Regions from separate parts of the Variovorax sp. OAS795 genome, predicted to be linked through region 2. Evidence: predicted binding sites of a transcription regulator. Region 2 holds the regulator's gene; the other holds the start of a gene.

Region 1 (5,086 bases), 3.4 Mb from region 2:
CTTGAGCACCAGCTTGATGCCGGCGTCCTGGTCGGCGTTGTCGCCCTTGATCGAATCGCCCACGGCTTGCTTGGCACGCAGCAGAGCCACGCCGCCGCCAGCCACGACGCCTTCTTCCACTGCAGCGCGGGTGGCGTGCAGGGCGTCTTCGACGCGAGCCTTCTTTTCCTTCATCTCGACTTCGGTGGCGGCGCCGACCTTGATCACTGCAACACCGCCGGCCAGCTTGGCCACGCGCTCTTGCAGCTTTTCACGGTCGTAGTCGCTCGTGGCTTCTTCGATCTGCACGCGCACTTGCTTCACGCGGGCTTCGATGTCGGCCGCCGCGCCCGAACCGTCGATGATGATGGTGTTTTCCTTGCCCACTTCGATGCGCTTGGCCTGGCCGAGGTCGGCCAGCGTCACCTTTTCGAGCGTCAGGCCCACTTCTTCAGCGATGACCTTGCCGCCCGTCAGGATGGCGATGTCTTCGAGCATGGCCTTGCGGCGGTCGCCGAAGCCAGGTGCCTTGACAGCCACGACCTTCAGGATGCCGCGGATCGTGTTCACGACCAGCGTAGCCAGGGCTTCGCCTTCGACTTCTTCGGCAATGATCAGCAGGGGACGGCCAGCCTTGGCGACTTGTTCCAGCGTGGGGAGCAGGTCGCGGATGTTGCTGATCTTCTTGTCGAACAGCAGCACGAACGGGTTGTCGAGCAGCGCCGATTGCTTTTCGGGGTTGTTGATGAAGTAGGGCGACAGGTAGCCGCGGTCGAACTGCATGCCTTCGACGACGTCGAGTTCGCTGTCCAGCGACTTGCCGTCTTCGACGGTGATCACGCCTTCCTTGCCGACCTTGTCCATCGCGTCAGCGATGAGCTTGCCGATGGTTTCGTCGCTGTTGGCCGAGATCGAGCCGACTTGAGCGATTTCCTTCGAGGTGGTCGTGGGCTTGGAAGCCTTCTTCAGCTCGGCGACCAGGGCCGTGACAGCCTTGTCGATGCCGCGCTTCAGGTCCATCGGGTTCATGCCGGCAGCCACCAGCTTGAAACCTTCGCGAACGATGGCTTGTGCCAGCACGGTCGCGGTGGTGGTGCCGTCACCGGCGTTGTCCGAAGTCTTGGAGGCCACTTCCTTCACGAGCTGTGCGCCCATGTTCTGGAGCTTGTCCTTGAGTTCGATTTCCTTGGCGACCGACACGCCGTCCTTGGTGACGGTGGGGGCGCCGAACGAGCGCTCGAGCACCACGTTGCGGCCCTTGGGGCCCAGGGTCACCTTGACTGCGTTGGCCAGGATGTTGACACCCTCGACCATGCGTGCGCGGGCTTCACCGCCGAAGACTACGTCTTTTGCTGCCATGTTGTATTACTCCGAAATCAGTTATTAATCACTTGGGGACAGAGCAGTCAGCCGCTTCGCGCCTGCCTGGTCTGTCCCGCAAAATCACTTCGCTTCGACAACCGCAAAGAGGTCGTCTTCCTTCATGACCAGCAGTTCGTCGCCATCGACCTTGACGGTCTGGCCGCTGTACTTGCCGAACAGGACGCGGTCGCCGACCTTGACGGTCAGTGCGGTCAGGTCGCCCTTGTCGGTGCGCTTGCCGGGGCCCACGGCCAGGACTTCACCCTGATCGGGCTTTTCGGCGGCTGCGTCGGGGATGACGATGCCAGAGGCGGTCTTGGTTTCGCTGTCAACACGCTTGACGATCACGCGATCGGCCAAAGGACGAAGTTTCATTGCATCTCCTGAATAAGAAACGGGGTTGTGGTCGGGCACCGATCGGGGAGGCCGGCGGCCCATCGACTGGGCGAGGGCTTGTTAGCACTCATCTGCAGCGAGTGCTAATGATAAGGGCAAACGGGGGAGTTTCAAGTGCGGCGGTGTGGCCGTCAGCGGTGCTCCTTGCCGGTCCACCCGGAACCGACCGCGCGCGGCTGGGAACTGCACGATCGTGCTTTTTGGGGCGCTAGGTCTTCGTCACCATCACCTGGTCGATCCGGTAGCTGTCGACGTCCATCACCTCGAAGGTGTAGCCGCCCCAGCTCACGCTGTCGGTGCGCTTGGGCACCCGGCGCAGCATCACCATCAAAAAGCCTGCCAGCGTCTCGTATTCGTCGGGATGGGGCAGCTCGTCGATGTGCAGCGCGCGCTGGACGTCCTGGATCGGCGTGATGCCGTCGATCAGCCACGAGTTTTCGTCGCGCTTGACGATCTGTTCCTCGTCGGGCGTGGAGACGAGGTCGCCCATCACCGTGCTCATCACGTCGTTGAGCGTGATCACGCCGACCACGAGGCTGTATTCGTTGACGATGATCGCGAAGTCTTCACGCGCCTGCTGGAACTGCTCGAGCACCTCGGTGAGCGAGAGCCGGTCGGGGATGACCAGCGCCTTGTGCAGCGTGAGGCCCTGGTCGAAGGCCAGCGGCTGGCCGCCCAGCACGCGCTGGAACATCTCCTTCGCGTCGACATAGCCGAGCACGTGGTCGATGTCGCCGTCGCACACCGGGTAGGCCGAGAAAGGCTCCGCCATGATGCGCGCCCGCAGCACCGACTCGGGATCGTCGTGCAGGAACCAGGCGATGTTGTCGCGCACGGTCATGACGCTGCTGACCAGCCGCGTGTCGAGCTCGAACACGTTGGCGATCACCTGCTGCTCGCGCACCGCGAGCACGCCCGCGAGCGCGCCGGCTTCGGTCATGGCCAGGATGTCGGCCGAGGTGATCTTGTCGTCGCGCACCAGCGGCATGCCGAGCAGCTTGAAGAGCATGTCGGTCGAGCGCGTGAACAGCCACACCAGCGGCTTGAAGGCGGTGATCAGCAGCAGCATCGGCCCGACCATGCGCACCGCGATGCGTTCCGGGTTGCTCATGCCGAGCCGCTTGGGAAAGAGATCGGCGAACACCAGGAACACCGCGATGACGATCACGAACGAGCACAGGAAAGCCAGGTTGCCCGAAGCCTCCACGCTCATCCAGTGCTCGAAGAAACGCGCAAAGTACGGGCTGAGCGAGCCCTCGCCCACCACGCCGCCGAGAATCGCCACGGCATTGAGGCCGATCTGCACCACGGTGAAGTAGTGGCCGGGCTGCTCCTGCACGCGCAGCACTTTTTCCGCCCGCGCATCGCCATCGTCGGCCATCTGGCGAAGGCGCAGGCGCCGCGAGGCGGCAAGGGTGATTTCGGCAATCGAGAAGAACGCGCTCATCGCGATCAGCAACACGATGATGAGCAGGCTTTGGGTCAGGGTCATGGCGGCACGTCGAAGTGCGCCATCGTGCCATGACTGAGGGGGCTAGACGCCGCCGTGCGGATGCGTGGGGTCGACCCAGAGCACCGATTCCGGTTTTTCCACCGGCTCGATATCGAGATTGACCGCGACCGCCTCGCCGTCGCTGCGGCACAGCACGCATTCGAGCGGCTCGGTCGGGCTGGCGTTGATTTCCTGGTGCGGCACGTAGGGTGGCACGTAGATGAAGTCGCCCGGCCCGGCCTCGGCCGTGAACTCGAGCTTCTCGCCCCATCGCATGCGCGCCCGGCCGCGCACCACGTAGATCACCGACTCGAGGTGCCCGTGGTGGTGGGCGCCGGTCTTGGCGTCGGCATGGATGGTGACGGTGCCGGCCCAGAGCTTCTGCGCGCCCACGCGCGCGAAGTTGATCGCTGCCGCCCGGTTCATGCCGGGCGTCTGTGCGGTGTTGGTGTCGAGCTGGTTGGCCGCGACCACGCGCACGCCGTCGTGCTTCCAGGCCGGCGCGGACTCGCCGCCGTGGGAACGGCCGTCGTGCGAATGGCCGTCCTGGCCGTGCGCGTGGCTCATGGGGCGTGCCGGGAATTCAGGCCGGGTTGCTGCCGCCCAGGACCTGCTGCAGCTCGCCCGACTCGTACATCTCCATCATGATGTCCGAGCCGCCGACGAATTCGCCCTTCACGTAGAGCTGGGGAATGGTGGGCCAGTTGCTGTATTCCTTGATGCCCTGGCGGATGCCGTCGTCTTCGAGCACGTTGACGGTCTTGAGCGTCTTGGTGTCGACGCCGACCGCCTTGAGGATCTGGATCGCGCGGCCGGAGAAACCGCACATCGGGAAGCTCGCATTCCCCTTCATGAAGAGCACGAGTTCGTTGGATTTGACGAGATCGTCGATGCGTTGCTGGGCGTCGGACATGGGGACTCCTGAAAAGTGGGCTGGGGGGATTATTTCACCGTGCGCCAGACTCCGCCGGAGCAGCGCTGGATGCCGGCAAGGTCGACGCGGCTTTGGACTTCGGCAAACCCGCGCGCTTCGAGCAGCCGGCGCACGGCCGGGGCCTGGTCGTGCCCGTGTTCGAGCAGCAGCCAGCCGCCTTCTGCAAGGTGCGAGGGGCCGTCCCGCACGATCTGGCGGATGTCGTCGAGCCCGTCGGCCCCGGCCACCAGCGCGGACGCGGGCTCGTGCCGGAGCGCCGGCAGGTGCGGATCGCCGGCGGCAATGTAGGGCGGATTGCTGGCGATGACGGCGTAGCCGCTCGCGGCGCCATCGAGCCAGTGGGCCTGGCTGAAACCTACCGGCAGCCGGAGGCGCTGGGCGTTGGCCTTGGCGACGGCCAGTGCATCGGCACTCGCATCGACCGCGTCGACCCGGGCATCGGCCCGCGCATGCTGCAGCGCCAGTGCGATGGCGCCGCTGCCGGTGCCCAGGTCGAGCACGCGCGGCTTCTCGCGGCCTTCGAGGCATTGCAGGGCCCAGTCGACCAGCGTCTCGGTGTCCGGGCGCGGCACCAGCACGCGCGCGTCGACGTGCAGGCGGAGGCCGTGAAATTCCTTTTCGCCGAGCAGGTACGCCACCGGCTCCCCCGCCAGCCGGCGCGACAGCTGCGCCGACAGACTTGCCCATGCCGTGCCTGCGATGGCATCGGTGTCGTGCGCCAGCAGCCACGCACGGTCGTGCGGCGCGCGCCCCAGCGCATGCAGCAGCAGCAACTGGGCGTCGAGCCGGTCGACGCCCCGCGCCACGGCCGCAGCCAGGGCCTGCGCCACGGTGGCGGGTGCGGTCGGGGCCGTGGGCGTCATGCCGGCAGGCTCGACTCCAGCTCGGCGAGCTGCTCGGCCTCTCGCGCCGCGCGCAGGGCC
Region 2 (5,086 bases):
CGACAGGCTCGGCACCAAGTGGCTGCAGTCGCTGCTCGACATCCAGGACGAAACCCGCGACGCCGCCGAATTCTGGGACCACGTCAAGGTCGACCTGTTCCCGGACGCGGTCTACGTGTTCACGCCCAAGAGCCAGATCCTCGCCCTTCCGCGCGGCGCCACGGTGGTCGACTTTGCCTACGCCATCCACAGCAACATCGGCGACCACACCTCGGCCGCACGCATCAACGGCGACCAGGTGCCGCTGCGCACCGAGCTGAAGAACGGCGACGTGGTCGAGGTGATCACCGCGCCGGTGTCGACGCCCAACCCGGCCTGGCTCGGCTTCGTGCGAACCGGCCGGGCGCGCTCCAAGATCCGCCACTATTTGAAGACGCTGGCCCATGCCGAATCCGAAGGCCTGGGCGAGAAGCTGCTGGCCCAGGCGCTGCGCGCCGAAGGCCTGAGCAAGCTGCCGGCCGACGATGCCGAACACCAGCCGCTGTGGGAAAAACTGCTGCGCTTCACGGGCAACCGGACCCGCGCCGAACTGCTGACCGACATCGGCCTGGGCAAGCGGATTGCCAGCATCGTGGCCAAACGCCTCGTGGCCATGCTGTCTGAACTTGGCGAGCGGCCGGACGCCCTGCTGCTGAGCCGCGAACGCTTCATTTCGCACGAAACCATTTCGCAAGGCGCCGTCACGCTCGACGGCAGCGAGAACTCATCGGTGCGCTTTGCGCTGTGCTGCCGGCCCATCCCGGGCGACGAGATCGTCGGCTACCTGGGCCATGGCGAAGGGCTGGTGGTGCACACCGAAAGCTGCGGCGTGGGCCAGCGCCTGCGCCACAAGGACAGCGAGCGTTTCTTCGCAGTCGAATGGGCCGATGAACCCACCCGCGCCTTCGAGACCGGCGTGGTCATCACCGTGCGCAACGACAAGGGCGTGCTGGCCCGCGTGGCCGCAACGCTGGCCGATGCCGAAGCCGACATCACGCACGTCGAGATGGCCGACGAGACGCCGCAGGATTCGACCGACCTGCGCTTCGTGATCGCGGTGCGCGACCGGACCCACCTGGACGCCGTGCTGCGCGCCGCGCGCCGGACCGCCTCGGTGCTGACCGCCGCGCGCACCGTGCCTGCGCCCTGAAGTCAAGCCGCAGCGCCGCAGCGTGCTATGCCGCGCTCGTGCCCGGCGCCGGGTAGCTGACCGACAGCAGTTCGACCTCGTGCGTGCCGCCCGGCGTCACGAGCTTCACCACGTCGCCCTCGCGTGACTTGAGCAGCGCGCGCGCAATGGGAGAAATCCAGCTGACCTGCGCCTTGGCGCTCTCCGCCTCGTCGATGCCGAGGATCGTCACGCTGCGTTCGTTGCCGGTTTCGTCGACGTAGCGCACGGTGGCGCCAAAAAAGACCTGGTCGCTGCCATGGTGCACCGACGGGTCGGTGACCTCGGCAATCTCGAGCCGCTTGGTGAGAAAGCGGATGCGCCGATCGATCTCGCGCAGCCGCTTCTTGCCATAGAGGTAGTCGCCGTTCTCCGAACGGTCACCGTTCTTGGCAGCCCAGTGCACGGCCTCCACGACCTTGGGGCGCTCTTCGTCCATCAGCTGGAGCAATTCGTCGCGCAGCCGCGCATACCCTGCCGGCGTGATGTAGTTCTTGCTGCCGCTGGGCAGCGCGGGAACGCTGCCGTCCGCGCCGTCGTCGTCGCTCTCGGCGTCGGTTTCCTTGGTGAATGCCTTGCTCACGGTAGAAGCTCCGAATCTGCTTTTGTCAGCCCAGGTCCGAGCGCTTGCAGTCGAAGACCACGCCTTGCTCGACGGCCCGCAGCGCCGGCAGCTTGTTCGTGACAACGACCGAGGCGCTGATCAGTCGCCACTCGCCGGCCTTGGACAGCCTGAAAAGGTGCGTGGCCTCCGCGCCCGCGGTGGGAATCGAGTTGAAAACATACACCGGCTCGCCGGACGGGCTGTCTTCCATGTGGACCAGGTCGGCCCTCATCTTGCCCATGGTTTCGGTGTCCTTGGTCCGGGAACGCACGACATCCATGTTGACGGTGCGCGAGTGCTCGTCGATCGCGATCCTCCGGACCCAGTTGAATGGCGCTGCCTGACTGTTGCTTGCCGCCGGAACGCACGTGATGGTTCCCGCCGATGCCGCGCCCGTTGCCCAGGCCAGGACGAAGAACAGGATTGCAAGCCGCTGTGCCGAGATGCTCATGATGTCTTGCGCAGTTGTCTGTGTGGCTGACTTTAGCCCCACGCGCACCGGCGTGCCGGATTCGCGGCGTGGCGTGCCCGCGGCGGCTTCGCCAGCGAAGACCCCAAAAGAAAATGGCCCAGAAGATCGAAACCTTCTGGGCCATTCAAGAGAGTGGTGCGGCTGGCAGGAATTGAACCCACGACCCCTTGGTTCGTAGCCAAGTACTCTATCCAACTGAGCTACAGCCGCACAGCTATCGATTATAGCATCCATTTTTGGCCCCGGCGAACCAGGCAGCAAATGAATGCCAAGCAGGTGGTAGGCCGTGATGGGCTTGAACCATCGACCAACGGATTATGAGTCCGCTGCTCTAACCAACTGAGCTAACGGCCCACGAGAGGCCACGATTCTATTCTCGGCGCCGCCTACTTGCGGTGGCTCAGCGCATTGCTGACCAGCCGCGAGGTGATGTCCACGATCTGGATCATGCGCTCGTAGGGCATGCGCGTGGGGCCGATCACGCCGAGCGTGCCCACCACCTGCCCGTCGACTTCGTAGTTGGCGCTGACGATGGAAAGCTCCTCGAACGGCACCACCTGGCTCTCGCCGCCGATGAAGATGCGCACGCCCTCGGCCTTGCTGGACACGTCGAGCAGCCGCATGAGCTGCGCCTTCTGCTCGAACAGCTCGAACGCGCGGCGCAGCTGGCCCATGTCGCTCGAAAAATCGGTCACGGAGAGCAGGTTGCGCTCGCCGGAAATCACGACGTCGTCTTCCTGCGCCTCGGTGAGCACCTCGGAGCTGACCTTGACCGCCGCCTGCATCAGCGCGGCAATTTCGCCGCGCAGCTTCTCGACTTCGGATTGGAGCCGGTCGCGCACCTGCTCGATCGTGAGGCCTGCGTAGTGGGCATTGATGTAGTTGGATGCTTCCACCAACTGCGACTGCGAATAGTCGGCTTCCGGAAAGATCACCCTGTTCTGCACGTCGCCATCGGGCGAGACGATGATCACCAGCAAGCGCTGGTCGGAGAGCTTCAGGAACTCGATCTGCTTGAAGACCGAGGCGCGACGCGGCGCCATGACGACGCCGACGAATTGCGACAGGTTGGACAGCAGGTTGGCCGCGTTGGCGATCACCTTCTGCGGCTGGTCGGGCGCAAGGCTCGGCGCGCTCATCTGTTCGCGCTGCGCGGTGAGCATGGTGTCGACGAAAAGCCGGTAGCCGCGCGCGGTGGGAATGCGTCCGGCCGAGGTGTGCGGGCTGACGATCAGCCCGAGCGACTCGAGGTCGGACATCACGTTGCGGATGGTCGCGGGGGACAGGTCCAGACCGGGCGCGCGCGACAAAGTCCGCGACCCGACCGGCTGGCCTTCGGCGATGTAACGCTCGACCAGCGTCTTGAGGAGCAACTTGGCACGGTCGTCCAGCATTGCAAGATTTTAGTGTTGTAATTTGTACATATGACTTCCCGCTTCCGCCACGTTGCACTGATCGGCAAATACCAGGCTTCAGGCGCCCGGGCGCAGGCAGACGCGCGCGACGGCGTGATGGAAGATATCGGTGCGTTCCTGGAATCCCAAGGTTGCCAGGTGTTCGTCGAAAAATCGGCGGATGGCCAGGCCGATGCCGACGCCCTCGCCGGCGGCCGCTACGAACCGCTGAGTGTGGAGGAAATCGGCCAACGATGCGACCTCGGCCTGGTGGTGGGGGGCGACGGCACCATGCTGGGCATCGGCCGGCAGCTCGCGTGCTACGGCATTCCGCTGATCGGCATCAACCGCGGCCGCCTCGGCTTCATCACCGACATTCCTCTCGACAACTACCAGGCCACGCTGGTGCCGATGCTGGCCGGCGAATACGAAGAAGACCACCGCAGCCTCATGCATGCGCAGGTCATGCGCGACGGCGCCTCGGTGTTCGATGCGCTCGCAATGAACGACGTGGTGGTGAACCGCGGCGCCACCTCGGGCATGGTCGAGCTGCGCGTCTCGGTGGGCCGGCATTTCGTGGCCAACCAGCGCGCGGACGGCCTGATCATCGCTTCGCCGACCGGCTCCACGGCCTACGCGCTGTCGGCCGGCGGGCCGCTGCTGCACCCCGCGGTGCCCGGCTGGGTGCTGGTGCCGATTGCACCGCACACGCTGTCGAACCGCCCCGTGCTGCTGCCCGACGCGGACGAGATCGTGATCGAACTCGTGTCGGGGCGCGATGCCAGCGCCAATTTCGACATGCAGTCGCTGGCGTCGCTGGCCATCGGCGATCGCGTGGTGGTGCGGCGCTCGGACTTCCGGGTGCGCTTCCTGCACCCGCGCGGTTGGAGCTATTTCGACACGCTGCGCAAGAAACTTCACTGGAACGAAGGGGGCTCCTGAGATGGCGCTGCGACGCATCGCACTGCGCGACTTCGTGATCGTGCGATCACTCGAACTCGATCTGTCCGGCGGCTTCACGGTTCTCACCGGCGAAACCGGCGCGGGCAAATCCATACTGATCGACGCGCTCCAGCTCGCGCTCGGCAACCGCGCCGATGCGGGCGCGGTGCGCGAGGGCGCCGAGCGGCTGGACGTCAGCGCCGAATTCGACGCCGATCCGGCCTTTGCCGCCTGGCTCGATGAAGGCGGCTTCGAATCCGGGGACGCGCTGCTGCTGCGCCGCACGGTCGACCTGCAGGGCCGAAGCCGCGGCTGGATCAACGGCTGCCCGGCCACGGCCACGCAGCTGCGGGAGCTTGGCGACCGCCTGCTCGACATCCATGGCCAGCATGCGTGGCAGAGCCTGACCCGGCCCGAAGCCGTGCGCGGCCTGCTCGACGCCTATGCCGGCGTGCGCACCGACGCGCTGGACGCGGCCTGGCAAGGCTGGCGGCAAGCGCTTTCCGCGCTCGACCATGCGCGCTCGG

What was found. Region 2 encodes HrcA, which represses chaperone genes, less so after heat shock. Its sites were predicted from a motif close to TTAGCACTCNNNNNNNNNGAGTGCTAA; they were not measured.
Region 1: a site for HrcA is predicted at 1,798-1,824, ahead of ABID97_RS07165 (co-chaperone GroES). Genes of this name have one in related genera too.

Annotation. Positions count from the first base shown of each region.
Region 1 covers NZ_JBEPOH010000001.1:1,517,632-1,522,717, forward strand. Annotated here, with positions in the region: gene groL (chaperonin GroEL) at 1-1,338, opposite strand, end outside; gene ABID97_RS07165 (co-chaperone GroES) at 1,423-1,716, opposite strand; gene paeA (polyamine export protein PaeA) at 1,946-3,229, opposite strand; gene ABID97_RS07175 (cupin domain-containing protein) at 3,272-3,796, opposite strand; gene grxD (Grx4 family monothiol glutaredoxin) at 3,813-4,142, opposite strand; gene prmC (peptide chain release factor N(5)-glutamine methyltransferase) at 4,172-5,026, opposite strand; gene prfA (peptide chain release factor 1) at 5,023-5,086, opposite strand, start outside.
Region 2 covers NZ_JBEPOH010000001.1:4,902,760-4,907,845, forward strand. Annotated here, with positions in the region: gene ABID97_RS23670 (RelA/SpoT family protein) at 1-1,129, shown strand, start outside; gene greB (transcription elongation factor GreB) at 1,155-1,730, opposite strand; gene ABID97_RS23680 (hypothetical protein) at 1,756-2,202, opposite strand; tRNA gene ABID97_RS23685 (tRNA-Arg) at 2,357-2,433, opposite strand; tRNA gene ABID97_RS23690 (tRNA-Ile) at 2,501-2,577, opposite strand; gene hrcA (heat-inducible transcriptional repressor HrcA) at 2,610-3,617, opposite strand; gene ABID97_RS23700 (NAD kinase) at 3,648-4,559, shown strand; partial or broken gene recN (DNA repair protein RecN) at 4,561-5,086, shown strand, end outside.